3 regions of the Paenarthrobacter sp. TRD_SC_7 genome follow, and region 1 is predicted to be linked to each of the others. Evidence: riboswitches for the same ligand, from Rfam matches in the RefSeq annotation. Region 1 holds a riboswitch; each other region holds the start of a gene.
The links. A riboswitch is a leader RNA that binds a small molecule or an ion and turns the genes downstream of it on or off. The one in region 1 is predicted to bind cyclic di-AMP.

Region 1 (9,778 bases):
CCTGCGGCACCTCACCCTGCAGGCGCAGCCATTTTGTGCTCCATGCCTTGCCCCACGGAGCGCCGGGCTCCTGCGGCGCGAAGACCTGGCGCAGGGCTTCCGCGGCGGGCACGGGTTCGCCCGGCGCATCCCAGCTGCTGAGCTGCAGCGGAATCGCCCTGCCGTATATGGCCGGAAGAATGCGTTCCCGAACAAATCGATCGAGACGCTGTTCAGTGATCCGGCGGTCGTCGTGCAATTAATTCCCCTTTGGGCATTGGAGTGACAAGGCGTGGTAAGCGGGCCTCTTTGTGCTGGGCGCTGACAGCGTATCTGCGTTCACTGAGCTTCCAATCGATGGATAAAATCTACGTTGTTCCAGCTCAATAACCAAGTGATGGAGCACTATCCTCGGCGAACTTCGTGCCCTAAGCAGCCTCTTCTCCTACAATCCTGTCGCGACCCGCGTACACGTTGAGGCTGGCCCCCCTGCTGAACCCAACCAGCGTGATGCCTGAGTCCTGCGCCAGTTCTGCAGCCAAGCTGGAGGGTGCGCTGACAGCGGCCAAAACCGGGATTCCGGCCATGGCAGCTTTCTGGACGAGCTCGAACGACGCCCGGCCGGAGACCTGAAGCACAGTCCCTTTGAGTGGCAGCATGCCGGTCCGCAACGCCCAGCCCACCACCTTGTCCACGGCGTTGTGCCTGCCCACATCCTCCCGGAGGCACAGCAGCTCCGTAGTGCCGTCGTCGTGGATCCTGAAAAGGCCCGCAGCGTGCACACCACCCGTTTTGGCGAAGACCGCTTGGGCCTCCCGGAGGCGGTCCGGCAGGGCGGCGAGCGCCCTTACCGGGATAGCCACGTCGTCTTCCTTGGGGCTGTGGTGCGAGGACTTTCGAACGGCATCGATGGAGTCCGTGCCGCAGATTCCGCAGGAGCTGGAGGTGTAGACGTTACGGCCGGTATCGGGCCGTTCCACGTCCGGCCGAAGCTGTGCATCCACCACGTTGAAGGTCTGCACCCCGTTCTCGTCCTCCCCGGCGCAGAAACGTTCCGAGACCAGCTGACCCGGCTCCCACACGATCCCTTCCGAGACCAGGAATCCCGCGACGAGGTCGAAGTCATCTCCGGGGGTCCGCATGGTCACGGAGAAAGACATGTCGCCCAACCGGATCTCCAGCGGCTCCTCCACGGCCAGGACGTCTTCCTTGAACCGGACGGGATGCTCCAAGGCCTGCGGTGAGCCGTCCAAGACAAACTTGTGCACCTTGCGGCGCTGGGTTACGCGTCCCATGTCAGGATCCGTTCTCCTCATGCTTCACGAAGCGCACGGTCATGGCCTTGTAACCGGGGGTGTTGGATTCCCGGGCCACAAGCTCGCGGTGCACCAAGGCGTTGGCCTCCGGGAAGTACGCCGCGGCGCATCCCTTGGCCGTGGGGTACCCGATGAGCCGGAACTTGTTGGCACGCCGCTCTGTTCCCGCGAAGGTAGAGATGACATCCACCAGGTCGCGGTCCTCGAAGCCCAGTTCCTCCAGGTCACCCGGGTGGACGAGGATCACGCGGCGACCATCCGAGACGCCGCGATACCGGTCATCCAAGCCGTAGAACGTTGTGTTGTATTGGTCGTGGCTGCGTACCGTCTGGAGGATCAGGTGGCCCTCGGGTGCTTCGAGGTACTCAAGCGGCCGCACGGAGAAGCGCCCCTTGCCGATATCCGTGGCGAAGGTTCGGGTGTCCCGGGGTGGGTTGGGCAGGACGAAGCCGTTCTTGGTGCGGACCCTGGCGTTGAAGTCCTCAAAGCCGGGAATGACGCGGGAGATATGGTCCCGGATCACGTCGTAGTCTTCCGCCATCGCGCGCCAGTCCACGCCGTGGCTGTCTCCCAGCGTCGCTTGGGCCATACGCGCCACAATCACCGGTTCGCTCAGTAGGTGCTCTGAAACAGGCTCGAGCCGTCCTTGGGTCTTGTGGATGACGGACATGGAGTCCTCCACCGAGAGAAACTGCTTGCCCTTGGGGTGTTTGTCGTCAGTGTCCGTCCGGCCCAACGTGGGCAGGATCAGGGACGTCTTGCCGTGCACCACGTGGGCACGGTTGGGCTTGGTGGAAATGTGGACCGTCAGCCCGGCCTTCTTCAGGCCAGCCTCAAGGGCAGCCGTGTCCGAGCCCGCCGCAGCGAAGTTTCCGCCCATGGACACGAAAACATCCACCTCGCCCTTTTCCAGGGCGTGCTGGGTTTCCACCGAGTCGTAGCCATGATCCCGCGGCATGTGGAAACCGAATTCTTTGTCCAACGCGGCCAGGAAGGATTCCTTGGGCTTCTCCCAGATGCCCATGGTGCGGTCGCCTTGAACATTTGAGTGGCCACGGACCGGACAAGCACCCGCCCCACGCTTGCCGAAGTTTCCCTGGAGGAGCAGCAGGTTAATGATTTCACGCAGGGTATCCACCGAGTGCGGTTGCTGCGTCAGCCCGAGCGCCCAGCAAATGATGGTTGCTTTCGAGGCAGCCATCATTTCGGCAGCCTTGGTGATTTCTGCCCGGGTCAGCCCGGTAGCCCGCTCGGTTTCGTCCCAGTCCAATGCCGAACGCGCTTCCTTGTAGGCAGCGAAACCTTCGGTCTGCTGCTCAATGAAGGAATGGTCGACGACGGTCCCCGGGTTGCGCTTCTCTTCCTCCAGGAGCAGGTGTCCCAGTGCTTGGAACAGCGCGAGATCGCCACCCACCTTGATTTGCAGGAACTCGTCCGCGATGGTGGTGCCGCCGCCGATCACACCATTAAGTGACTGCGGGTCCTTGAAGTTCAAGAGGCCCGCTTCGGGAAGCGGGTTAACCGCAACAATCTTTCCGCCGTTGTTCTTACAGTCACGGAGGGCGGACAGCATTCGGGGGTGGTTGGTTCCAGGATTTTGGCCAACCACCAGAACAAGCTCCGCATGGTGGATGTCCTCCAGGGAAACAGTGCCTTTGCCGATTCCGATGGTCGGGTTGAGGGCACTGCCTGAGGACTCATGGCACATGTTGGAGCAGTCGGGAAGGTTGTTGGTGCCGAGGCTTCGCGCAAATAGCTGGTACATGAAGGCGGTCTCGTTGGCCGTCCGGCCGGAGGTGTAGAACACGCACTTGTCAGGTGTAGTGGCATTGATGTGCTCACCGATCAGGGCGAAAGCCTCGGTCCAACTGATCGGCGAGTAGTGAGTGTCACCCGGCCTGATAACCACGGGCTCGGAGAGTCTTCCCTGGCTCCCCAGCCAGTACTCCGTCTTGTCTTCCAGGTCTGCCAGAGAATGTTTCGCCCAGAATTCGGCACCGACTGTACGGGTGGTGCTTTCCTCGGCGATCGCCTTGGCACCGTTCTCGCAAAACTCTGCGGGACTGCGCCTGCCGGTGATCGATTCCGGCCATGCACACCCCGGGCAGTCAAAGCCATCATGCTGGTTGACCCGGAGCATGGAACGGACCGTACGGGTTACTCCGGCTTGGGCGTAACCGCGTTCAAGGGCAACCGTGACAGCTTTGAGGCCGGCCGCGGCTTGTTTGGGCGGGTGGATTTGCAGGTCATCTTCGTTGATGTCCTGTTCTGGAGCATGCCTGTTCATGAATCCATCATTGCACTTTGTCACCAAGCCCAAAGCCGATCACGGCACCCCTCACGCGCCCAACGCACTCCAGTCCACAGGACCCGAAGGCGCCTTCCGTCGTTGCCTGGGCGCGGCTTTGCCGGTTTTGTCCTCCGGTGCCTTCGGCACGGGCAACGGTTTGCCCCAAGGTAACGCGAAGGCGGGGACCATCTCGCCTAATTGGACTCCATGGGGTGGCACCACCATCACCCCGTCCGCACCTGCCAGGCCACGCATCATTCCGGGGCCGGCATGCTGCGCTGGCGATGCCAATCCATACACCAGCTTGAAAGGCATCAGACGGGTCCGTCCGGGGTCCGCGTCGATTGTCGATCCACAGGGAACTTCACCCACCTCTTCCAAGCGACCATGGCCCAAAGCAGCAAGCAGGGGTGCGCCCACAGTAAACAACGCCATCATCGCGGCGAGAGGATTTCCCGGCAGTCCCAGCACGAACCGACCGTCCGGCAGCTCCGCCAGCACGGCGGGATGTCCCGGGCGCATGGCAATTCCATCGATCAGCAAACTGCCGCCAAGCTCTGCCACGGCTTTGCGGAAATGGTCGGTCCCCGACCGTCCTGTGCCGCCTGTAGTAATGACGACGTCTGCCGGCGGCTCCGTTTCGACGTAGGGGCCGTCGGGCGTCAGCTCGTCCAGTATCGGCTCGGTGTCCTGGAGTGCGGCAATCCAGTCCTCGTAGCTGTCGCCCACTTTGAGCTGCTCGCCCGCGATGCCGCCCAAAAGTTCGACGACGGCGCCCAATTGCGGGCCGAAGGTGTCCCTGACCTGTCCAGGCAAGGGAACACCCTGGGCAACGACTTCCGAACCCGTCAGGAGGAACCGAACCAGCGGTTTGCCGAGCACGTCCACGTGGTCCAGGCCAGCAAGCGCTGCCAAGGCAATGTGTGCCGGATTCAGCACCGTCCCTGCCTTGAGCAGGACATCACCCTCAGCAGCCTCTTCTGCAGCTTTACGGATGTGTTGGCCGTTGCGGGGCTCCCCCGGTTTGGCGGTGCCGCCCAGCGCAAGAACCGGCAGGCCGTCGTCGTCCGTGGTGATAACACCGCTTTCGCTGCGCAGTACTGCCTTGGCGCCGGGCGGTATCAGCCCGCCGGTGACAATGGGGCTCGCCTGGTGCGGTGCCAGCCGCTGTCCGGGCTCGCTGAGGATCCATGGGCCACTGCCGTTGACGGCCCATCCGTCCATGGCGGACGAAGCATAGTGGGGCATGTCCTGCACGGCCAAGGCATCCGAAGCCAAGGTGCGCCCGAGGGCAGAACTGAGCGGCACGGGGCCTGGCGGGATGGGAGCAGCAACCTCGAATGCTCGCTGCCGGGCCTCATGCCATGTGTGTGCCGCGTGATGGCCCTCTGCGGGGGCCTCTGTCATTCTCGGTCAGTCCCGGACTCCGAGTACTCCTTGGCAACTTTGCGTGCCAGGTCCAGTGCGGCATTCATGGATGCATCATCGCTGGCCTGGCCGATCCCGCGGGCCATGCCTGCCGCGTATCCGGCAATGAACGTGGTCAGGGGCGCCGCTGGGCGCACTACTGAATGCGCCGCCACTCCTGCGACCGCCAGGACCTCATTGACGTCCACTTCCACACCCTCAAGCTCGAAAGCCTGCAGCAGCGTGCGGCACCATTCCTCGAGCGTCTCTTCCTGGCTTTTCACGTCCGCCTCCAACTCGTAGTCAATGCCCAAGGCCGCGGCGTCCTCCCACGTATCCACATCATCGGTGGACCCCGCGGGGACGGCCACGTCCAGCACGTTCAGCCTAGCAAGCAGCCGGAACACTGAAGAGTTCGTTAACCCCGAGCCTTCGGAAGCTACGGCCACTTCCCTTTCCAGAGCCGCTGTACTGTAGGCCCCCAGGAGTGGCTGCTTCCGCCCGTCCCCGGAAACTGCCATCGCCCCTTCCACTCCGGGATTTGCTTCAAGGGCATCCCAAAGGAGGTCAACACCACGGGAAGCATGCGGCATATCGCATGCCAGCACGAGCGTCCACAGGGTGTTCGAACCACTCCTCTGCAGCGCAGCCATGCCGGCCGCAATTGCCGCGGCCGGCCCGGCGAATGCCGGTTCCTCCCGAGCCCTCAAGACACCGCTCGGCAGTGGTCCCCTGTCCTTTGGCTCATCGTTGGGAGCGTCCGGCCCCACCACAACCACCGCCGAAGCACCCCGGGCAGCCTGCAGGGCATGCGAAAGGAGCGTGTCGCCGTCGTACTTCAACGATGGCTTGGGCACGCCACCGAGACGGGTGGCCCGGCCACCCGCCAAAATCACGGCATTGAACTCCATCCGCCCAGATTACCCGGGACGGACGGAGACCAGCAGAAATCGATCAGGCAGCGGATTCCGGCAACAGGAACGGGTCCCAGTCCGGCGCAGGTTTCTCGAGTTCCTTGATCTGCCACATGGTTCCCTGGGGCACGCCGGGCGTGAAACGGAGTTTCCAACCCATTTCTGCCAGCGTGTGGTCGCTCTTGGCGTTATTGCATTTCAAGCACGCCGCAACCAGGTTTTCCCAGGAATCCGCGCCGCCCCTGGATTTGGGGTGGACGTGGTCTATGGTGTGCGCTGTTTTCCCGCAGTAGGCGCAGCGATGGCCGTCGCGGCGAAGGACCCCGCGGCGACTCACGGCGGTAATCCTGTTGTACCGGGGACGGATATAGCGGTTGAGGAGGATCACGGAAGGTCTTCCGAGAATCTCCTGTGGCCCGACGACAGGCTCGTCGCCTTCGGCCACTACGCTAGCTTTCCCAGTCAGCACAAGGACCAGCGCCCGGCGGAATGTTATTACCGCCAGCGGTTCATATCCAGCATTCAGAACGAGTGTGCGCATGCACGTACCTCTTCACGGCCGCACCCGTCAGGGGCACGAGGGCCGGCTGCCCTCTGCATGTACGGGCTGTGGATCGACAACACAAGGGTAAGCACTTATATGCCGTATCAACGAATTTTTCTGTCGTTTCGCGTGCGGTGTCGGCAAGAGTTCATGCGCGGTTAAGGGATGTGGCGGAAATCGGGGCCCCTCTGCGTGTCGCCACCACCTACTTTGAGGGGCAGATCTGGACCGACACACCTTGTTCGCCGCGTGTCGGAAGGCTTTCAGAACCAAAGTGGGTGGCGGCCGCCCGCTTCCACGAGCCAACCACCCGCCAACGTCCGACGGCGGCACCCACCCGAACGCCGTCGTCGAACCCATAGAGCCGCCTCACCTGCTACCGCGACTGACGCCACTCACATTCTCTGGTGCCAACCACACGGGCCGGCGACGCTCGGATGTGGGTGTCGCCAGGCAATTGGTGTGGCGTGGACGAATACGGGTAGCAGTTAAAGCAGAACACCCCGCCGGCCGAAGCCTGCGGGGTGTTCTTGCGCGATGTGGATCAGCCGTTGACGCGGATGAAAACCGGGCCGGAGCCGACGTTGGCGCTGAAAAGTGCCGTGGTGGATCCGTTCCATCCACCGTGCACTGCCTGGCCGTTGCCGACGTAGACAGCGATGTGGGCCTGTCCAGCCAAACCACCGTTGGCGTAGTAGGCGAGGTCGCCGGGCTGGGCTTCTGCTGCACTGACGGTGCGGCCCAGGGAGAGATAGCCGGCGGGCCAGTCGTGGAAGTTGATGCCCACGGCAGCCAGGGAGTTGGTCACCAGCATGGTGCAGTCCTGGGTCACGCCGAGCTGGGCGTAAGCAGCTGCAGCGATTGCTGCGCCGAGGCCGCTGGAAGCCGCCGGGGCTGCCGGAGCGGGGGTTGCGCTGCTGACGGCAACGGTCGCGTTGGCTGCCGGAGCGGCGTTGGCGGTAACCGCCGTTGCCGCTTTGGATTCAACCTTGGCTTCAACCTTGGCCGGAGCTTCTTCCACCACCACGGGAGCCGGGGCTTCCACCGTGGTGACCACGGGGCGCTCGTAGGAGATTGCCACAGTGGAGTCCGCGGCGATGGTGGCCTGGACTACCGACTGCACGTCCAGAGTGGACGTGGACGTGGAGTCACGATCCACGTTGGTGTCGGCAGCGTTGGCGGCGATGCCACTGGTCAGGACCAGGCCTGAAGCTGCGGCAATAACTGCTGCCTGGCGGCCCACGCCACCGGCGTTGTTGCTTACGGCCTTGGCGATGACGGCAAGCGAGCTGGTCTTAGGGGCCTCAGCGCGGTGCCGTGCAATCTTGTTTGCACTGGTCATGATTTTCTCTTTTCGTATCCGAGTGCAGTTGGGGGTGCACGCGGGTAGTGGGCTGGCCAGCATTGGGGGCATGCCGGCCGACCCCGAACCGGATTATTTCTCTAGCGGAGGGTGTAGAACGAGGAGGTGCCGGTGGACGCTACAGAGTGCAGCAGCGTTCCTTGACCGGGGTTCAAAGCGCTGATCATCATGCCGTTGCCGACGTAGATGCCCACGTGGGCTCCGCCGTTCTGCATGACGAGGTCGCCGGGAGCAGGACTGCTGGTGGGCGTCATGGCCGTCCAGGCGTTGACGCGGGGGATGCTGATGCCGGCCTGTGCATAGACCCACTGGGTAAAGCCTGAGCAATCCCAACCGTTGGGTGTGGTTCCGCCCCAAACGTAGGGCGAACCGATGCCGGTGTAAGCAATGGCGGCAAGACCGGAGGCAGCGGCACTGGAAGCCGAATCCTTGGCCTTGGAGGACTTTGCGGAGACTGCTTCGGCGGTTTCTTCGCTGGTGGTGGCCGCTGCACGCTCGGTAACCCGCGCTGCGCGCTGGACTACCTTGGGGGCTGCCTTGGTAGCCACGGTGGGGCTCTCGAAGGAAACGGTTGCTGTTGGCGCTGCGGTGACCACTGCAGTAACAACCAGCTGTTGGGTGCTGGAGGCTTCCGACTTGGAAACGTCGGCGTCTGCTGCTTGTGCCGGTACGCCCACTGTGAGGACGAGGCCTGAGGCTGCTGCCAGGACGGCGGCCTGGCGGCCCACGGTTCCTGCGTTGGATGAAACAGCCTTGGAAAGAGTGTTCAACGGGTTCGTACGAACCGTTTGGGCGCGATGGCGCGCAGGGGTAGTGCGTGATGACACGTAGGTAGCCTCTCCCAATGCCTGCGAGGTGAGCTGTCGGATTCGGATGGGAGTCATCCGGCGGCGCTGCTTCCAAGGAAGCTTTGCGACTTAACCCCAAGGCCTTCTTTCGAAGACCAGAAGTGGTTCCCCCGCCCCTGCCAGACGATTTATGCGAACGGACCTTGAGTGGTGGCAGAGCTAGGCAATCCACTCAAGTGCACCGGCCCCCTAAAAAGCCGATGCGCTCTGTACGCTACAACAGTTGAACGCGAATGTCACATTCAGGTCACGGGGCGTCCCGCGAATGCGAGAGGCAACCATCAACTGGCTTTTAGAGCCAGCCCATGGGGTCTACCACTTCACCGTTGACCTGGACCTCAAAGTGGAGGTGGCAGCCGGTGGAAGCGCCCGTGGTGCCGCTCAGGGCGACGGTATCGCCGCGGTTGACGGTCTGGCCAACCTTGACGGTGAAGGACGAAAGGTGGTTGTACGTGGTCTCGAGGCCGTTGCCGTGGTCCACGACCACGCGGTTGCCTCCGCCGTATTCGTGCCATCCGGCGAAAGTGACCTTGCCGGTGGCTGCCGCGTGCACAGCCGTGCCGCACTGCGCAACGAAGTCCTGGCCGCGGTGGAAATCACCGGCACCACCCGTGAGGGGGCTGATGCGGTAACCAAAAGGGGATGCCGTGGTGAGCGTGTCAAGGGGGCTGGCCATGGTGCCGACGGATGAGGCACGCTGGATGCTCCCGGCCGACTGCGCACTGAGCAACTGCTTCAGCTTCCCGTCGGGGTCGGCTGCAGTAGCCACGGCGGCTCGGCTGAAGTCAATCTTGGCGGACGCGGCGGCGGAGACCTCGGGCTGGCTGCCGGCAGGGGCGGCTACGGCGAGGGCAGACTCAGTCTGGCCTGATTCCGAGGTTGCCATGACGGGACTTGTGGCAGGCAGGCCGACAGTCAAGGCAAGTCCGGTGGCGGCAAGCGCAACACCAGCCTTCTGCCCGACGCCGCTGGCAGCGGCGAAATCGGCAACCTGGCGCAACGGGCTCTTACGGCGGCGCACCTGACGCTCGGTGTCGCGAGGCCGGATCTCCGTTACGACGGTGGCTGGCCGCAGCTCAGCAGCGGGGCCGGACGCGCGGCGGCGGCCCCTGACGTT
Region 2 (9,778 bases), 770 kb from region 1:
CTCATCCGGGAGCCGCGGGATTTCGATTGCCATCCACGCTTCGGCGAGCGGTCCGCCGTCGGGGTTCTGTTGGGTGACCGGCCGGGCGGCAGAGCCGGCAGCGGAAGGTTCGACGCCGGTAGGCAACCCCGAGCGGTGTGGTGCCCTGTGGATTTCGGTCAAGCGGTGAGTGGCAGGGTCGCGGTCGACGCTGAACGTCGGGTGGACCAGGAGCCGGAGCGAAGCGGTGTCCCGGGCGATCTCTGCGGTGACGGAGGGGAGAAGGTACGGCATGTCATCGGTGACGATCGCGACAACGCTGGCATCGGACTCGTTGAGTACGCCGATCACCGCCTGCCCGGGTTCGCGGCGTTCCGCCAAAGACCGGTGGTAGCGGGCCCGCTCCAGCAGCGTCTCCGGGGTGTAGTTGCGCGCGTCGTCCTCGGACACGTGCTCGTAGTAGTCGGTCAGGAATCCGTCCGCCGGCTCCACCCTGGGTGACATGCTTTCATGATCGCTTAAACCCGCCGCGAGATGGCACTTAACGCCAATGTTTGAGCGGAACATCGGCACTAAATGCCAACTCGCGGGGAGGTTGTGCCCCCAAGACGTGGTGGCGGGATTCGAACCCGCGTGCGCTGCTTTGCAGGCAGCTCCCTGGCCTCTCGGGTACACCACGTGCAAACGACACTAGGCGTCCGGATGCGGCGCGAACAAAGTTCATTTCCCTGGCTTTCGCAGGGCTACGCTGTATTGCTTTTGGTTGCCGCCAATGACGCACGTCCGGCCAGCTTTGTGACGCCGGATGCTACAAGGACCGTGAGGATGGCCGCTGCCATGTGCGTGTAGAGCATGAGGTGGACCGAGCCGCCGCCTGGGGTGGCTCCGGCTTCTGCGGGCACGTCCAACGGGCCGCTGTGCAAGTGATCCAGGAACCCGCTGCCGGGGAAGTACCCTCCAAAGGCGTCAAGACCCAAATGCAGCAACTGCTGGGCGAGCCCGGAAAGGAGCAGCAACAACAAGGGCCCGCGCACCCAGCGGGCAACCAGTTGGGCGGCCAGGCAGCAGAGTGCGGCGAAAGCCAGGAGGAGGGGTATGGCCGGCGCGCTGCCGCCAGCGACCATGTGCGCGGTCAAGCCGAGGGCAACGGTCGCCAGCCCCGCGACCCAGGCCCACTTTTCCTGCACAAGAGGTGTGCGCATCGGCATCCTTTCCTCCACACAGGCTAAGCGGAGGAAGCCGGCCGGGAAAGGGCCCGGGAAGGCTACGCGAGGAGTGTGTTTACCAACCGTGCCGCGACTTTGGCGGTCCGGGAATCAATGTCGAACTCCGGATTCAGCTCGGCCACGTCCAGGTGCAGCAGTTTGCCGCTCGCAGCTACCTGGCGGCAGATCGCGCTGATCACCGGCAGCGGCACACCGTAGGCAGCGGGCGCGCTCACCCCGGGCGCCACTGACGCCGGCATCACGTCCAGATCGATGGTCAGGTACAGCACATCCACACCGGCCAGGAAGTCAGCAACGAAGACTTCCACTGCTTCCGGCGTGCACAGCTCATCAAGCAGGTACTTCACGCCCAAACGCTGGGCGGTGTTGAAGAGCGTTCGGGTGTTGTTGGGCTCCGAAATTCCGACGACGGCGTACTGCAGTTCGCGCCCAGCGGCGCTTTCCGCGTGGGCCATCTGCAGGAACGGCGTGCCTGAGCTCGGCGTCGGCTCGTCCCGCAGGTCAAAGTGGGCGTCCAGGTTCAGCACACCCAGACGCTTGCCGCGAACCGCGTCAGAACCGGCCACGCCAAGATAGCTGGCGAACGCGGTCTCGTGTCCGCCGCCCAGCACAACGGTGAGGTTGTCGGCGTCGAGCAGTCCGGAAATGGCGCGTCCGGCGCGCTCCTGGCCGGCCTCCAGTGAGTCGTCCTCCACGACTACATCACCGGCGTCGAACACGTCACGATCAAGGTGGAACGCCAGCGGACCCAGCGCCGAGCGGATAGCGGAGGGAGCGGTTGCAGCGCCCACCCGCCCTTGGTTGCGGAGGACGCCGGCATCGCTGCAGAAACCGAGCACGACGGCGGGTCGCGAGGCTGCTGCGGCGGCGGACGCGGTGTGGGGTTCTACGGCTTGCCACCACCGGCGGTGCCCGGCGCCATCGCCATCGAAACGACCTGTCCATGGGGCAGGGGAGACATCTACGGTGAGGTTGGTGGTGGTTTTAGGTCCCATGCTTCAAGCACACCCGAGGCGGAGTCCTAAAACCAGCCATGTCGTAAAGGGTGTGTCTGGAACCCCGGAATCACGCCCCCGTAGACGCCGCGAGATGGCATTTAATGACAATGTTCGCGCCAAACATTGGCATCAAATGTCATCTCGGCGAGGATCTACTTGACGCCCAGCAACTCCTCCACAGTTCCGATGCCGAAGAACAGCAGGAACGCGGCAGCCACAGCCCACATCAAGGGGTGGACTTCGCGTGCGCGGCCCTGGAATGTGCGGATCAGGACGTAGGAGATGAAGCCGGCGCCGAGGCCGTTGGCAATCGAGTACGTGAACGGCATGAGGGCGATGGTCAGGAACGCAGGAATGCCGACGCCCCAGTCCTGCCAGTCGATCTTGCCCACCTGGGAGACCATCATGAAGCCCACAACCACCAGCGCGGGAGCCACGGCCTCAAACGGCACGAGGTTGATGAGCGGAGTGAAGAACATGGCCACCAGGAAAAGCACGCCGGTGACGATGGATGCGAGTCCGGTGCGGGCGCCTTCGCCGATGCCTGCACCGGACTCGACGAAGATCTGGTTGGAGGAAACCGAGGCCCCGCCACCCACGATCGCCCCGAGCGCATCCACTTGCAGGACGCGGTCTACGTTGGGGATGTTGCCGTTCTCGTCCACGGTTCCGGCCTCGTTGGCCAGGCCCACCATGGTGCCCATGGCGTCGAAGAAGATGCTCAGAAGGATCACGAACGCCAGCAGCGCAGCGGCAATGAAACCAAGGTGTTCGAACGCGCCGAACGGGTTCGCCTTGCCGATCAGGGAAAGATCAGGAGCGCCCCACTCTGAGAGGGTTGGCGCAACGAGGGACCAGCCACGCGGGTTGACTGTTTCGCCGTCAAAACTCGGGCCGATGTGCAGCGTAAATTCAAGGAGCGCAGCCAGCGCCGTGGACACGATAATCCCGATCAGGATCGCCCCGCGGACCTTGCGGACCACCAGCGCGATGGTCAGGATCAGGCCGACGGCGAAGACGAGCGTCGGCCAGCCCATGAGCTTGCCATCCACGCCCAGGCCCAGCGGAACGGTGGTGCCGGCGGCGTCGGGGATGCGGCGGACGAAACCGGCGTTGACCAAGCCGATGAGTGCAATGAAGAGTCCAATGCCCACAACAATCGCCGTCTTCAGGGCTTCAGGCACGGCCCTGAACACGGCGGTGCGGAAGCCGGTGAGCACCAGGATGAGCATGGTGATGCCGGAAAGCACCACGAGCCCCATCATGTCCGGCCAAGTCAGCCCAGGATGGGAGGCCACTGTGACAGCGACGAAGGCGTTGACGCCCAGGCCTGTGGCCACGGCAAACGGGTGCTTGGCCCATGCGCCCATAAGGATGGTCAGGATGCCCGCGACGAAAGCCGTAGTGGCGGCCACGGCCGTGAAGCCCAGGGAGGCTCCACTCGAGTCAGGTCCGGAGAGGATCAGTGGATTCAGGACCACGATGTAGCTCATGGCGAAGAAGGTCGCGAAGCCGCCACGGATTTCCCGCGAGTACGTGGATCCACGTTTGGAGATCTTGAAGTAACGGTCGACTGCAGAACCTTGTTTCAGCATGAAGGTCTCCGGGGATCGAGGGGAGTTTGCTCTCAAATCCTATGTTGTCCGGTGTGGGCCCTCCGAACGATTCGCCTAGTCTGTAAGGAAGCCAACACTAGGAGAAACCGCCCCATGCGTACCATCCGCCCGCTTCTGGCCGCCGTCGTCGCCGCCCTTGCTTTCGCATCCGCCCTGCTGCTTTCCGCGGCTCCGGCGTCTGCGCACGACGTCGCCGAATCAACCACGCCAGCCAACGGTGCCAGCATTGCGGAAGTCCCGGCGTCGGTCTCCATCACGTTCAACAACCGTCCGCTCGCGATCGGTTCCGGAGTAACTGTGACCGCCGGCGGCGAGAACTGGGCGGACGGTCCTGTCGAAATCATCGACAACCAAGCCGTTCAGAAGCTTCGCGAGGGTGCTCCCGCAGCTGAGTACACGGTGGTATGGCGGGTGGTCAGCTCCGATTCCCACCCCATCGAGGGCACCTTCACGTTCACAGCCGCTGCAGGAAGCACGACGACGGCCAGCGGCCCGGCTGGTGCCTCACCGACGGTGTCAGCCCCGTCAGCCGCAGTACCGACGGCGGGTACCGCCGCTCCGGGAACAGGTAACAGCGAGCCGGCAGCGGACGCCTCCCAGCCCTTCCCGTGGAGCATTGTGGGGTTGGCTGTTGTGGCTGCCGGTCTCGTTATTTACCTTGCCGTTACCGCCCGGAAGAAACTCGCCGCATCCAATGGCCCCGACGGCGATACTCCCGCGGAATAACGCGGTTTTCTACGTACCTGCGAATATCTCGAAACGGTTACCGCGACACGCCAGAAGCGCCGTTCCCGTTACTTAAATGTGACTTCGGCGGAATCATCGCGTACGGTAGTACCTGTGCCTGTTCCACGTAGCGGGCACTTCCGGCCTGATTGCCTAGCTCTGCCGCAGTCCGGAATCCGTTCGCAGACAAACCTACGGCAGAGACGGGGAACCCAATTTAGGCCGCTTTCGAGCGCGCCTTGGGGTGAAGTCACGAAGCTTCCGCTGAACAGCGGGGGATAGTGGCCGGGTGACTCCCATCCGAATCCGACAGCTAACCTCGCAGGCATCGGGAGAGGCTCTTTCATGTCTTCACGCATTCTTCGCGGCCGTCGTAAGGCGGACAGCGTACGTCCTAATCCGTTCATCTCCATCTCGAAGGCAGTTGCCAGCAACGCTTCCGGCGCTGGCCGCCAGGCAGCTGTTATCGCAGCAGCCTCGGGCCTCGTTTTGACCGGTTCCATTGCTGCTCACGCAGCTGAGGCCCCGGTTCAGCGCGACTCCAGTCCCGCAACGGTCGCTGAGACCGTATCCGAGGCACCCACCAAGGTTGTCACCGCTCTGGCAACGGCTACCGTCAACTTCGAGCGTCCGGCTGTTGCTTCCGTAGCAGCTCCGGTCATCGAAAAGCCGGCTCCCGTTGTTGCGGCCCCCGTGGCCAAGAAGGCAGCCGTCACCACTGCTGCTGCAACAGCTCCCGTCGCCGCCAAGGCTGCGGTTGCTGCTGCTCCTGTGGCTGCCGCTCCTGCAGCTGCTGCCCCCGCAGTCGGTGGCGTCAACGCTGCCATGGTTGCTTCGGCTTACGCTCAGATCGGTGTCTTCCAAGACTGCACCGCCATGGTCGAAAAGGCCCTCGGCTCTGCAGGCATCCCTGTTGGTGACCTCGGTCCGATGCAGTTCATGAACTACGGCAAGGTTGTCAGCGCTCCCCAGCCTGGCGACATGATTGTCCAGTCCGGCCACGTTGCCATCTACATCGGCAACGGCCAGGCCATCAGCGGTGGCATCAACGGCAACCAGACGGGCATCCACCCGATCAGCTGGCTGACCGCAACGGGTCCCCTGACCTACGTACGCGCAGGCGCATAAGCCTCACGCTTCAGCTCAAAGGCCGGTGCCTTCAAAGACAAATGTCTTCGGAGGCGCCGGCCTTTGGCGTTAAGTTCTGTTCTAAAAAGTTAAGTACGACGGCGGATCGGCAGGTCGCGTTGGCGGCGGGCCGGTGCGGGAGTCAGGCCTGTGTAGGTACCGTGCTTGTTGGTGCTGCGCTGCGCTGCGCTAGGCGAGAGCGATGCCGGGAGCTGCTGGCAGGGCTACCTTGGATGAAATAGCCTGGCCAACTGCTTTGGCTTGCCGGAGCACTTCCTTGGGCGACGGGGTAATAAGATCCCCAACGCCCACAAGGTGCATCCCCAGTGCCCGCATGGCTGCCGCAAAGTTCTGGCCCACGGCTATCCCAAGTTCGGCGAGCATGCGGCGCAACTGGCTTTGGGCGCAGCGGGTCACTACTACGTGGTCCGCCAGGAGGACACCGTTGGCTGTGTGGACGGCCCATTGGCGAGGGGTGGATTCGCGCGGGCCGGATACGTGAAGCCCGGTCCTCAGTCCCGCTGTCGTCATGCTGGCTGCCAGCCCGTATCCGATTTGCCGGGAGGGGTCTGACCCCAAGAAATCAAGGCGGACGGCACGGGTGGTGCTGCGAACGTCCAGCTGATGGTTGGCCGCGTAGTTCCGCAGGTGGCGGAGGATCTCGTTGCGTTGCTGCATTGCTGCGGGATCTGCGGCATCGGTGCGTTGAAGCATCCCTGTATGGACGGAGGGTCCTGTAGTGGACAAGGCCCCAAACCCGTCTACGACGATTGAGCCCACGCCGTAGCGGCTGAGCTCGCTGGCAACTGCCAAGCCGGACAAGCCGGCCCCGATGACCACGGTTGTGGTGCGTTCCGTGCCGGAATCAGGCGTGTGTGACACTGCTTGGTTCCTCCTTGACGTGTGTGCCTTGCGGCATCGCGTGGGATCGCGTCCGAGTTCCCCAAGCGGCCGCAAATAAATGGCCGGAGTGTGTGTCGTGAGACACGATTGCCGGCCATTCGGTGACTCGAACACTACCGAACTTTTTCGGCCATGGATAGCCTCCCGGACGGCGCGTTTTGGATGTTCCTCCGCAGCGCAATGTGGGCCGACGGGAACCGAGCCCGGACCGTTATGCACATAGCCCGATGTCGCCTTGATTCGCCACTGTTGACCGAGAATAGTGGGCACTGGGAGGAGAAATTTCCGAGTTTCTCCTGCTCCGGCCATTGACAATGAAACAGTCAGGGAATCCGACGCGGAGAACCTCTGGCAGAATAGCCGGAACATCAAGCAGTAGGTGGAGAGGCAGGCCCCCAATGGACCAGCACGGCAGACACAGTGAAGAGCCACAGGACGGCCTGGATCAGGCCGTGGAACCAGGCGGCATCGTCGTGGGAGTGGACGGTTCAGAGCACGGTCAATGTGCCTTGGTTTGGGCCGCGCGGGAGGCAGAGCGTCGGCAACTTCCCCTGCATATCGTCACGGCTTACTCCGTTCCCATCTTCGCCGCCTCGGGGCTGGATGGTGGCTACGCAACAGTTGACGATTCCGTGATCCGCGAGGGCGCGGACGCGATCGTTCGGCAGGCCCTGGAAAAGGTCTCCGGTTATGCCATCGACGTTGATGCTTCGGTCGAGAACGGCGATGCCGCAGGTGTCCTGTTGGACCTTTCCGCGGAGGCGGCCCTCCTTGTATTCGGTAGCCGGGGCCGCGGCGGGTTCGTTGGGCGCCTGCTTGGCTCGGTGAGCAGTGCCTTGCCCGCCCACGCCAAATGTCCCACGGTGACGGTTCCCCTCTATTGTGCCGACCGGCTTGGCGAGAATACCGAGGACAAACACATCAAGGCTGAGCATGCCAAGGCGGGCCCGCGCACGGTGGAAAACGTGGTTGCAGTGGGGGTGGACGGCTCCGAGCAAGCCCGCGTGGCCGTGCTCGAAGCTGCCGAACAAGCGCAACGCATGGGAGCAAAGCTCCGGGTGATCTGTGCTGTACCGCAATACAGCGGCTCCCTGGCTTGGGTTCCGGCTCCCTTGGACCGCGAAGCCCTGTTTGCGGACATCAGGGTCCAGCTTGACGCCGGTGCGGCGTGGCTCAGAAGCCACTTCCCTTCATTGACCATCGAGACGGATCTCCGGGACGGCTCGCCGGTTGATGTTCTGGTGGAAACCAGCCGCAGCGTGGAGTTGGTGGTTCTGGGTACACGGGGCCGCGGTGGATTCGCGGGGATGCTCCTGGGCTCGACGTCCGACGGAGTCCTGCACCACGCCAAGGGCCCGGTGCTGGTTGTCCCGGACCGTGAGGATCCCCGTCTCGCTGACCGCCCCAAGTTTGGGCCAATGCTCGGCGCTGCCTAAGCCGGAGTTTGTAACTTCATGGACAGCCAGCAGCCCGGGGAGCAATCGCAGGGTCACAGTAACAGCCTTAGCGCATCCGGTAAGGCGTTCGTACTGGACATCGCCGAAATCCGCGGCACGATGCTTCCGGAGGTCGGTGGCAAGGCAGCCAATCTAGGCGAGCTGGCCGGCGAGGGCCTACCCGTGCCGCCCGGCTTCTGCCTCACAACAGCTGCGTACCGGCAGGCGCTCCGGGCTACTGTCTTGGAGGATGTCTTCGCGGCTTTGGAGGAGACCAGCGCCTCAGATGTGAACCGGCTCAGTGGGCTTGCCACCCGAGCCCGGTCTGTGGTGCTGGACGCCGGTGTACCGGCCGGGGTCGCTGAAGCGGTGCGGTCTGCATACGAGGACTTGGGGGGAAACGTCCCCGTGGCCGTCAGGTCTTCGGCCACCGCAGAGGACCTGCCGTTCGCCAGCTTCGCCGGACAACAGGACACGTTCTTGAATGTTGTGGGCGTGGATTCAGTTCTGGATGCCGTTAGCCGATGCTGGGCATCGCTCTGGACAGACCGTGCCGTGGTCTACCGGACCACCAACGGGATCGACCACGCGACTGTGGCCCTGGCGGTGGTTGTGCAGGAAATGGTGGACTCAGCTACCGCTGGCGTCATGTTTACCGCCAACCCGATGACGGGTAATCGCAATGAAACCATCATTGACGCCAGCCCTGGCTTGGGAGAGGCGGTGGTGTCCGGGGCTGTGAACCCGGACCAATATGTTGTAGACGTCCAGCGCCGTGCCATTGTGAAAAGGACCTTGGGGGATAGGCAAGTGCAGATCCGTCCCACACCGGGCGGTGGCACGGAACGAGTTGAACGGATCAACCAAGACCTACAGGCCAACCAAGACGTACAGCCCAACCAGGACGAGCCTAACGATGCCGGGGTGCAGCCCTGCCTCAGTGACCGTCAGGTCCTCCAGCTAGCCAAGCTGGGCCTTCAGGTCCAGGATCACTACCGCGCTCCGCAGGATACCGAGTGGGCCATCGATGACGACGGAAAGTTGTGGCTGACACAGGCCAGACCCATCACCACGCTGTACCCGCAAACTACGCGTACCCCTCCGGCTTCCGGCGAGCACGCGTTCCTGAACTTCAGCCTCGCGCAAGGCCTCACCAGGCCTCTGACGCCCATGGGGTTGGCCGGAATCCGGCTGATAGCCTCGAGCGTCGCCAAGACGGCGGCTTTCGATGTTCCCGATCCCCGGTCAGGTCCGCCTCCCTATTACGAGGCGGGACGGCGCATCTTCTTCGACTTCACGGCGGTGCTGCGGAGCCGGGTGGGCCGGACAATCGTGCCACGGGTTTTTGATGTCATGGAAGCCCGCTCCGCAGCCATCATGCGTGGACTCTTCGACGACCCACGCTTCACGGTGACCATTAAGACACCCCTGAAACTGATCCGCCACGTGGCCCCGGTGGCGGCTAAGTACCGTGTTCCCGAGTCCCTGTTCCGCGGTTTGTTCCGTCCAAACAAGGCAATGAGGCGTGTGGAGAGGCTCAGCACGGAGTTGCGCGGCAGCTTGTCCGTCCCGCGTGAAGCCTCAGCCCATCAGCGGCTCGGTCACGTACAGAGAATCCTGGGCGAGGAAGTCTTCGCCACAGTGCCGAGGGTGCTGCCGCTCCCTGCCCTCGGCTTCGCGATGCTGGCGCTGGTAAGGCGGATCCTTGGTGAGCAAGCACCCTACGACGAGCTCCAAACAGTGATCCGCGGCCTACCCAACAACGT
Region 3 (9,778 bases), 1.5 Mb from region 1:
CCCGGCGCGCCCTGGTGGCCGGTTCGGTGGGCAACTTTATCGAATGGTACGAATTCGGCATCTATGGCTCGTTCGCCACCATCATTTCCGCCAACTTCTTCACCACGGCGGGCGCTTCGGACTTCGAGGCCCTCATCAAGACCTACGCGTCGTTCGCCATTGCGTTCTTCTTCCGTCCTGTGGGCGCCTGGATCTTCGGGCGGATCGGTGACAGGATCGGCCGCCGCCCCACTCTGATCATCGTGTTACTGCTCATGACCGGAGCCACCACCCTCATCGGCGCCCTCCCCAACTACGCCACTTTGGGCATCATGGCCCCCATCCTGCTGACCTTGGTCCGCATCCTCCAAGGGCTCTCGGCTGGTGGCGAATTCGGCGGCGCAGTGTCCCTCATGACCGAGTTCGCTCCTTCGGGCAAGCGCGGCGCCTATGGGGCGTGGCAGTCGTTCACCGTGGCACTTGGCCTGCTGGTCGGAGCCGGCGTCGCTGCGGCCCTGTCCTCCGTCATGAGTCCCCAAGCGCTGTCGGAGTGGGGCTGGCGCCTGCCCTTCCTGCTCGCCCTCCCCCTCGGCCTCGTGGCGTTGTACCTGCGGCTGAAACTCGAAGAGAGCCCCAACTTCCAGCGCACCGCAGCGGCCGGACGCAACCCAGGCTCCGAGGTCGTGGTTGTCCACCCCAGCAAGGCTGAAACCGCGAAGGCGATCCTTCTGGGGATCGGCCGCCTCATGGGTTGGTCGGCAGCAGGTTATACATTCCTAGTGGTCCTGCCGTCCTACTTGCAGACCAGCCTCAACGCCACATTCCAGGCGGCGCTGATCGCGACAGTACTGGCCAACGCTGGTTTTGCCGCGTCCATCATTCCCAGCGGCATTCTCAGTGATCGCTGGGGACGTCGGCCGGTGATGCTCGCCGGCGCCATCCTGATTACGGTGTTCGCCCTGCCGCTCCTGAAGGTTTTGCAGGACCCGGCCAGTTCGCCATGGCTCATGGGCGCAGGTGTCTTCCTTGCCGGGGCAATCGTCGGCATGCTGGCCGGCCCGGGTCCGGCAATGCTGTCCGAAATGTTCCCCACAACGGTCCGCTACACCGGCTTGGGACTGGCGTATTCGCTGTCCAACGCAGTGTTCTCCGGGTCCGCCGGGCTCATCATCACCGGCCTCATAGCTTCTACCGGTAACAGGGACATCCCGGCGTACTACGTCATGGCCACCTGCGTGATCAGCGCCTTCGCGCTGGCCACCTTGCGCGGTTCCGCCCACAAGAAGGCGCTGCGCGACTAAGCGTCGTCCGGCCGCCACCACATCCAGAACGAGATAGAGGGAGCACTGCCATGCGTATCATCGGCATGATGTCCGGAACGTCCTACGATGCGATCGACGCCGTCGCGGTCGATGTCAGCAGGGACGGCGATGCCTTGGTGCTGACCCTCCTGGGGGCTGTCAGCGAGTCCTACCCGGACGGGTTGCGGGCGGAAATTGCGGCCCAACTGCCGCCCGCCAGCGGCTCCATGGAACAGGTCTGCCAGCTCGATACCCGCATTGGCCAGGCCTTCGCCGGGCTCGCTGTCAGGGCCAATGACGAGCTCTGCGATGGACGGGCGGAGCTGATCGCGTCCCATGGCCAAACCATGTTCCACTGGGTGGAATCCGGCCAGGTCAAAGGGACACTCCAGCTTGGCGAACCTGCGTGGATCGCTGAAGCGACAGGCGTCACCGTGGTGTCCAACTTCCGGACACGTGATGTAGCGGCAGGGGGTCAGGGCGCCCCGTTGGTTAGTCTCTTCGACACCCTGTGGCTGCGCGGGCTGCCAGGCACACCCGTGGCGTTGAACCTCGGTGGGATCGCCAACATCACGGTGGCTTCCGGGGCACCGGTTGCTTTCGACACCGGTCCTGCGAATGCGCTGATCGACGCCGCGGTCGCCTCCATGACCGCCGGCCGCCAGCACTACGACCACGACGGCGAACTCGGCGCACGCGGCAACGTCAGCTCCGATTTGCTCACCGGGCTGCTCGCCGAACCGTACTATGGGCTCCCTGCCCCGAAGTCGACCGGCAAGGAACTGTTCCACCTGCCGTATGTGGAAAAAGCCATGGAAGCCACCGGCACCAGCGACCTGCCCATCGAAGACGTCATGGCAACACTGGTGGCCCTCACAGCCCGCACTGTAGCGGACGCCGTGCGGGCGGTGGGAGGAACATCCGTTATCGCCTCCGGGGGCGGAACACAGAATCCCACGCTGATGCGGGCATTGGACGAGGAACTTGGCCTGCATGGACCTGACGGCGTCAAACTGCTGACATCGGACCAGTTGAACCTGCCGTCCTCCGCCAAAGAGGCCGCTGCATTTGCGGTGCTTGGCTATCTGACGGTCCACAACTTCCCGGGAACGGTGGCCAGTTGCACAGGTGCGCGCCATGCCGGCATCCTCGGCTCAATCACGCCTGGATCCCAAGGTTTCCACTCGCCCGCTTCCACCCTTCCTGCCCCTGTCACCCTCCGGGTTCAGTAGCAGCCACCCATCCCCGCCGCACAGCCCTCACGCTAGGCTTCTGCCATGGCATTGATAGCTCCCCGCGCCACGGCCGGCCTCCCCGCCGACGAAGCCCGGAATCTCGCGCGCTCCCTCCAGGACAGCAACGACATCACGGTGTTCGTGGACGGCACTGTCCACCGCCTGCCCGATCAGGCGAGGGACGCCGTCGTCGATCTCCTCGCGAGACTGAGCCGGGGCGAAACGGTGACGGTCAGCAGCGTGGAGGAAATGCTCACGACATCGCAAGCCGCCGAGCTTGCGGGCATCTCTCACACGTATCTGCGCAACATGACCGATCGCGGCGAAATCCCGGTGGAATACCGCGGTACACATCGTCGGATCCGACAGGCGGCCATCATGGCGTGGCTTGAAACGCAGAAGAAGAAGCAGCAGGCAGAAGCGGCTGCAGGTGATGACGTCACCACCGAGTCCCACGGCTAGCCACCCTAAATCGCCAGCATGCTGTTCAATAGCGGTATGGCTTCAAGTTCCCCTTCAACCGTTTGGCCCGTGGTGCACCAAGAGCGTCGTGCGCTGATCCAAGACCTGGAACCGCTTGAGCCAGCCCACTGGCAGACGCCGTCCCTGTGTTCCGGCTGGGACGTCCACGATGTCCTGGCCCACGTCATTGACAGCGCGAAGACCACCCGCCTGAACTTCATACGCCGGATGATTGCCGCCCGGATGGACTTCGACCGCGACAACGCCGTGGGCGTAGAGCTCCAGAAGGCCGTGGATCCGAAGAACACGATCGCCGGGCTGCGCGCCGTGCTCTCGCGGACATCCGGTCCGCCGGCGAGCTTGTCGACTCGTTTGGTTGAAGCGTTCGTCCACGGCGAGGACATCCGGCGCCCGCTGGGGATCCGCCGCGACTATCCCGCTGAGCACGTGGCCACCGCCCTTAGCTACCAGGTGAAGACCACCACCAAAATGGGTGGTGGCAAGGAAATCGCGGAGGGCTGGCGATTGGTGGCATCTGACACGTCCTTCGACCATGGCAATGGTCCGGCAGTCGAAGGTCCCGCCATAGCCCTGCTGCTCGCAGTGTCCGGTCGGCCCGTGAGGGACGACGAGTTGGGTGGCCCGGGCGCGCCGATTTTCCTGCAACAGTCGGGAAACCAGTGAAAACGGGAGAAAAGATGACCGCGCTACTCTCTGCCGACGTCGAGGTCTTTGGCCTGACCGGCCGAATCCTTTGGACCGAGGGCACGCCTGCGCCGGAGCCGGACGCCGGGCCCGGGTCCGAGCCCGCATATATCTTGATCCACGGCATCGGGGTATCGCATCGATATCTGGCGCGGCTGCATGCTGTTCTCGCGGCGAGCGCGCCTACGTACTCACTGGACCTTCCAGGTTTCGCCGGGACTCCCAAGCCCGGGCGCCAGCTTTCAGTGGAGGACTACGGCGCCTTCATCGCCCAGACCCTTAAGTCCCGCGGCATCGACTCCTACGTGTTGGTTGGCCACTCCATGGGCGTGCAATTTGCGATCGAAGCGGCCTTGTACGCCCCCGAGCAGGTCCGGCAGTTGGTACTGATGGGTCCCGTGGTGGATTCACGGCACAAGAATGTGTGGCGGCAGTCGCTGGCCCTGACCATCGACGGAGTACTTCGCGAGAGCCCCACGTCCAACCTGATCGTCATGTCCGACTATGTCCGTTGCGGCCCCAGGTGGTACCTCACCGAGCTGCCGGTCATGATGGAATACCCCACGGAGAAACGGTTGGCCGGTATCCAGGTGCCGGTGCTGATTCTGCGCGGGAGCCGGGACCACGTGGCCGGACCCGAGTGGTCGCTCCGGCTTTCGCGGGCGGTGGCCCAAGGGCGCCTGGTGGAGATTCCGGGCGTCGGGCATGTGGCGCAGCACATGCGTCCCAAGGCTGTAGCGGATGCCATCCGGAGCTTCGTCACCTCAACCACGCTTCACAGCTGAGCGTTAAGTACGACGCCGTCCCATGGGTTGGGTGCCCCTTGTTGGGTCAGCGCGCCGCGGCTAGGCTGGCCGGGCAGGCACAATAGTAAGCCTGCTTACGAAAGGGTTGATCGTGACAGACAAAGACTCAAATGAAGAAATTCAAGGCTTCGGCGCAACCGGCGCCACTGGGCCCTACGGCGCCCCGACGACCCATGGGACTGACAAGGCCGACGTCAACGCCGATCCCGAATTGCGCCAGGACGAGGACGATGATCCGGCCGCATCCGCCAACCCCGATCCACTCGACGGCAACATCACAGGGCTGGAGCCAGGCGGCGGAGTACCCCCGGGAGAAACCCCGCCCGCCGAGGACAGCATGAGCATGGACCAAGGGCACGAGGAGTAACTACTGACCGGGGCAGCCTAGCTAGGGAAGCCTCAGGATTTCCCCGAGGTCATACTCGACCGGTTCCTCCAACTGCGAGTACGTGCAGCTCTCGGGCGTCCTGTCCGGCCGCCACCTCCGGAACTGCGTGGTGTGCCGGAACCTGTCGCCTTCCATGTAGTCGTAGGCCACCTCGATAACGAGTTCGGGGCGCAGGGGCACAAAGGAGAAATCCTTGCCCCCGCTCCACCGGCTTTGGGCGCCGGGCATGCGTGAACCGCCGGCAGCGTCGTCCTGGTTGGCCCACTCGCCCCACGGGTGCTCGCTGAGTTCGATCTGATATGGCTCCAGCTCTGCGACCAGAGCCTCCCGGCGGGCCATGGGGAACGATGCCACCACTCCCACATGATGCAGCCGGCCAGTGTCGTCATGAAGGCCGAGCAACATCGACCCCACAACTTTGGCGGTCTTGTGCCAGCGGAATCCGGCCACCACGCAATCCGCCGTGCGCTCGTGTTTGGTCTTGAACATCAGGCGTTTGTTGGGTTGATAGGTCCCGTTCAGCGGCTTGGACAGCACGCCGTCCAGTCCCGCGCCTTCCAACTGCACGAACCACTCCTGCGCCCGTTCGAGATCCGTCACCGCGGGGGTCACATACACGGGAGGCTCTGCCTTGGCGAGTGCCCGTTCCAGAAGCGCGCGGCGCTCTGAGAACGGCCTGTCCATGAGGTTTTCGTCGCCCAAGGCAAGAATGTCGAACGCGATCATGGAAGCCGGGGTCTTCTCGGCAAGCATCCTGACCCGGCTGTCGGCGGGATGGATCCGCTGCTGCAGAACCTCGAACTCCAGCCTGCTGCCCTCGATCAGGACGATTTCGCCGTCGATCACGCATTTGTCCGGGAGGTTCTTCCGTAGGGCATCCACCACTTCCGGGAAGTATCGGGTCATTGGCTTCTCGTTGCGGCTGCCCAGGATGATCTCATCGCCGTCCTTGAAGACGATCGTCCTGAAGCCGTCCCATTTGGGCTCGTAGTGCCCAACATCGGGGATGGCCGGAACGGATTTGGCGAGCATGGGCGAGACGGGTGGCATCACAGGCAGGTCCATAGACAATGTCTACCTGCCGGTGCACCGCGAAGCTAGTGTCAGGCCATGGATATCTTCCTCGTGTTGGCCCCACCAGGCCGTGCAGATCCAGAAGATCCAGTACGAGCTACCGGCTCCCGCGCCGGCCCCGAAGCCTAAGTCATAGAACCCCATCGCTTGGGCAGGCCTACCGCCCGTTACATTAATGTGACTTTACTTTCCGGCTCATGTACCGTCGTAGGGCGACCCGTATCTCCGCTGGGCCGCTTCCGGATTGACGCCGAGCTCTGCCGCAATCCGGGATCCGCCAGACCCGCGGCAGAGGCGGGGGACCCACAGTTCCCGGGCTTGGTATCCAAGTCCTCGGGGTGAAGCCGCTTAGGCGGCCGGACGGCCTCGTCCGAACCCGACAGCTAACCTCGAAGGCGTTGAGAGGCAACCACCATGTCCCCAACCATGGATCAGCCGCGCCGCGCCCACAATGAAGGCGAGCGCACCAAGCCAACCGGACGCCGTCGGGCCCAACCCAGCGGATTCCCCACCAACGCACCGGCGGACTCCGCCGCTGCGCCCCAAAATCCAATTAGCACAGGCACGACGCCGGAACCCGCCACTGCGGCCCTGCCCACCATCGCGGCGCCCGCGACGCGTGCGGCGGTTCGTGCGGCCGAGCGGGAGAGGGCAGCCCGGGCTGTGATCGCGCCCGAGGAATCCCTTGCCGAGGCGTCCGCGACTGAGCATTCCGCAACTGCAATGATCCCCACGGCTGCGATCTCCAATACGCAGGCGGCAGCTCCGAAGTCGACCACGCCTGGACCCCCTAGCGCGGCGATCCCCGTTGTGCAGCCGGCTGGCATGGAGCCGGGTTCGCAGGAGTTCGGCACCCAGGAATCCGCAACCGCAGCTATTCAAGTGGTGCAGCCTGCAACGCCGGAACCCGCCACGGCGGCCATTCCCGTGGTGTCTGCCCGCGAAGAATCCGCGAGCACACCCGAACCGGCCGAGTCACCGCGGGGCAAGTCCCCCGCGCAGGTTGCTGCCGCGGCAACGGCGTCGGCAGCACTGGCAAGCCGCAAGGATGTTCGGAAGCAGGCTGCCGCACCCACAGCTGGCAGGTCCAGCTTCGGACCGACGTCCTCCTTTGGCCGCGAACCTCACTCCGCCCTTCGAAAAGCAGCGTCGGTCAAGCACATGAGCCAGCGCATGGCCGTGGTTGCAGGGGCGCTTGGCCTTGTGCTGACGGCCGGGACGCTGGGGCAGGCCCTGGAGTTGCCCTTCTTCGGCCGGGAGACTCCAGCGCAGGAGGCCAGCGGGAGCGATGATCGCACCTCGACTTCGGCGTCTCCCGCGCCCAAGGCTTCGTACTCCACGGCTTCGTCGCCATCAGCCTCGTCAATGGCCACGGCGTCCTCGGAAGCCGGGCAACCGGCAACGGTAGCGGAGGCGCCCGCGGCAGGGTCGCCGTCGTCGACTGCGACCCCGCAGGTCTCACTCGCGGACCCGGTATGGGTTCCGTCAGCCGCACCCTCTTCCGTCCCGGCCGTTCCTGGCGTGACCAGCCCGATCCCCACCCAGCCGGCTCCTGCGCCGAGCGAGGTGCCGTCGGACACCATCACAACGCCGCCTGCGCCGACCCCGACCCCTACGCCGACCCCGACGGTCACGCCGACGCCGACTCCCACACCAACGGAGACTGCAACGCAGACCTCCAAGCCGCGGCCGGGCAAGCCGAATGCCGCCACCACGCCGCAGCCCACGGAATCGGGGCTTCAAAGCATCCTGGATGCAGCCCAGCAGGTCCTCAAGTGAGCACGCGCCTGCCCCGTACCTCCAGCCATGTGGGGTGGCATGGCCGGCACTGCAGCAGCAGCCGGACTGCCACGTTCCGTCGCCGGATGGGACGCTGGAGCTGCCAGCGCTTGAGGCGCTCGTAAAGCATCACAACAAAGGAGGCAGGCACCCGGGTGCCTGCCTCCTTTGTGGCGTCTAGTTTCTGGCGTCAGATCCGCGGCCGCCCGGCCCAACGCCGCGCCTTCAGGGCGGCATGTAACTCGAGCCGGATCGCGCCACTCAACGGATCAGCACCGATGTGTTGGCGGATCCGGCCGAGTCGGTTGTAGATGCTGCTCCTGTGGAGGTGAAGTTTGGCGGCGACGTCCTGAACCGAGCCATCATTGTCATAGAGCAATTCCAGGACGGGCAGAAGCTCGCCGTTCTTGTCCTGGTCCTCCAGCGTCAGAAAATGCACCGATCCCGTGTCATCCCAGCCACCCGGCGCCAGCAGGCGATCAAAGAGCTGGTAGACACCAACACTCCGGCTGTCCACGAGCTCACCTAGCGGGAGGTCCACTGCGGCCGCTTGCGCAGCAACCTTCGATTGACGATAAGCCCCCGATAGCTGCCGGATGACTTGGAAGGGTTCACTGATGCCCAGGATCACCCTGTCCACCTTGCGGCCAGCGCGCTTCGCAAGCTCCAGTTGATAGTGCACCAACACCTGGGCATGGTCCGCCCGGCCCCCCGACTCGCGGAACAGGACCACCGAATGTGTTTCTGTTCCGGCGCTGAACAATGCGGCATTGACGCCGATAGTGGACTGCAACGCCGCCGAACGATGCGTCAGGGTTGCGGCAATGGGATCGACGTCGGACCTCGCGCCGTCCGGGTCGAGGATGGTCACCAGCTGCCATGGACCGCGCCCTTGGATTTCCTTCCACCCCGCCACAGCTGCCACAGCGTTTGATTCGCCGCTGCAGGCTGACAGGAACTCCTGCTCGCGCCGTCGCCGGAACTCTGATTCGGCCGTGTTGGAATCAAGGAGCAAGCCCGCCAACAGGTCCAGCTCGTCACGCACGCCGGGCAACTCGGTGAGTATCGCCGTCGCGCTTTGCTCTTCAAGGTCCAGTTGCACCCACAAGTAGCCCACGCGGAAACCCCGCACCAGGAGTGGCACGCAGACGCGGCCCAACATGCCTAGTTCGTCGTTGGCGGGAACGACGACGGGACGCACAGCGGTTGCGATGCCGTGGGAGAGCTGCCACGCACTGACATCGGTAGGGACGCGCTTGCTGAGGAGGAAGTTCACCCTGACGCGGTCGGCGTGTGACTGGTTGGAGCTGTAGGCGAGGAGGACGCCGTCGAGGTCTTCAAGGGACAGGCCGCGGCCAAGCTTCAGTGCGACGCGTTCAACGATCTGTTCCACGTCCTGCTGCATCTGAAAAGCGTACCAACAGCAGGCGACACCTGACGTTCCAGCGCTCGACAAATGTCGAGCCGCCTTGCTGAAGATCGTTGTATTCACAGGGATTCCCTGTGCTGGCGACTCTGCGTCCATGTCGCCTGCCTCACAGCCGGATTTATTCTGGAATCACAGCCCGCAACAAATTTTCGGCCGACGAGGCCGCTAACGATGGAGCCCACAGATGATCATCGGCGTCCCCAAAGAAATCAAGAACAACGAATTCCGCGTAGCCATCACGGCCGCCGGTGTCCACGAGTTCCGCACCCACGGACACACCGTTCTGGTTGAGCGCGGCGCAGGGCTCGGCTCGGGCATCACCGACGAGGAATACTCGATCGCCGGAGCCGAAATCGTCAACGAAGCTGACGACGTCTGGGCCCGCGCGGACATGGTCATGAAGGTCAAGGAACCCATCGCCGCGGAGTACCACCGCTTCCGCAAGGGCCTCATCCTCTTCACTTACCTGCACCTCGCCGCAGAGCCCGAGCTCACCGCCGAGCTCATCAACTCCGGCGTCACCGCCATCGCTTACGAAACCGTGCAGGAAGGCCGCACCCTCCCGCTGCTCGCCCCGATGTCCGAGGTTGCAGGCCGCCTGTCCGTGGTGGTCGGCGCTT

Region 2: it holds a riboswitch for cyclic di-AMP, as region 1 does, so the genes downstream of both, AC0J5Z_RS00070 (NlpC/P60 family protein) here and AC0J5Z_RS18595 (C40 family peptidase) in region 1, are expected to answer to the same signal.
Region 3: it holds a riboswitch for cyclic di-AMP, as region 1 does, so the genes downstream of both, AC0J5Z_RS03595 (hypothetical protein) here and AC0J5Z_RS18595 (C40 family peptidase) in region 1, are expected to answer to the same signal.

What each region holds. Positions count from the first base shown of each region.
Region 1 covers NZ_CM149587.1:3,902,312-3,912,089, forward strand. Annotated here, with positions in the region: gene AC0J5Z_RS18560 (alpha-mannosidase) at 1-238, opposite strand, end outside; gene fdhD (formate dehydrogenase accessory sulfurtransferase FdhD) at 408-1,274, opposite strand; gene AC0J5Z_RS18570 (FdhF/YdeP family oxidoreductase) at 1,276-3,582, opposite strand; gene AC0J5Z_RS18575 (molybdopterin molybdotransferase MoeA) at 3,634-4,992, opposite strand; gene AC0J5Z_RS18580 (NTP transferase domain-containing protein) at 4,989-5,903, opposite strand; gene AC0J5Z_RS18585 (HNH endonuclease) at 5,947-6,447, opposite strand; gene AC0J5Z_RS18590 (NlpC/P60 family protein) at 6,995-7,792, opposite strand; gene AC0J5Z_RS18595 (C40 family peptidase) at 7,894-8,640, opposite strand; cyclic di-AMP (ydaO/yuaA leader) riboswitch at 8,645-8,806, opposite strand; gene AC0J5Z_RS18600 (M23 family metallopeptidase) at 8,954-9,778, opposite strand, start outside.
Region 2 covers NZ_CM149587.1:7,265-17,042, reverse strand. Annotated here, with positions in the region: gene AC0J5Z_RS00100 (NAD-glutamate dehydrogenase) at 1-483, opposite strand, end outside; tRNA gene AC0J5Z_RS00095 (tRNA-Cys) at 588-658, opposite strand; gene AC0J5Z_RS00090 (hypothetical protein) at 723-1,181, opposite strand; gene hutG (formimidoylglutamase) at 1,244-2,200, opposite strand; gene AC0J5Z_RS00080 (NCS2 family permease) at 2,356-3,798, opposite strand; gene AC0J5Z_RS00075 (copper resistance CopC family protein) at 3,913-4,545, shown strand; cyclic di-AMP (ydaO/yuaA leader) riboswitch at 4,720-4,887, shown strand; gene AC0J5Z_RS00070 (NlpC/P60 family protein) at 4,891-5,673, shown strand; gene AC0J5Z_RS00065 (FAD-binding protein) at 5,863-6,555, opposite strand; gene AC0J5Z_RS00060 (universal stress protein) at 6,975-8,012, shown strand; gene AC0J5Z_RS00055 (PEP/pyruvate-binding domain-containing protein) at 8,031-9,778, shown strand, end outside.
Region 3 covers NZ_CM149587.1:710,618-720,395, reverse strand. Annotated here, with positions in the region: gene AC0J5Z_RS03630 (MFS transporter) at 1-1,280, shown strand, start outside; gene AC0J5Z_RS03625 (anhydro-N-acetylmuramic acid kinase) at 1,331-2,512, shown strand; gene AC0J5Z_RS03620 (helix-turn-helix domain-containing protein) at 2,558-2,977, shown strand; gene AC0J5Z_RS03615 (maleylpyruvate isomerase family mycothiol-dependent enzyme) at 2,996-3,661, shown strand; gene AC0J5Z_RS03610 (alpha/beta fold hydrolase) at 3,676-4,467, shown strand; gene AC0J5Z_RS03605 (DUF6480 family protein) at 4,580-4,855, shown strand; gene AC0J5Z_RS03600 (ATP-dependent DNA ligase) at 4,877-5,941, opposite strand; cyclic di-AMP (ydaO/yuaA leader) riboswitch at 6,216-6,362, shown strand; gene AC0J5Z_RS03595 (hypothetical protein) at 6,365-7,729, shown strand; gene AC0J5Z_RS03590 (PucR family transcriptional regulator) at 7,920-9,134, opposite strand; gene ald (alanine dehydrogenase) at 9,343-9,778, shown strand, end outside.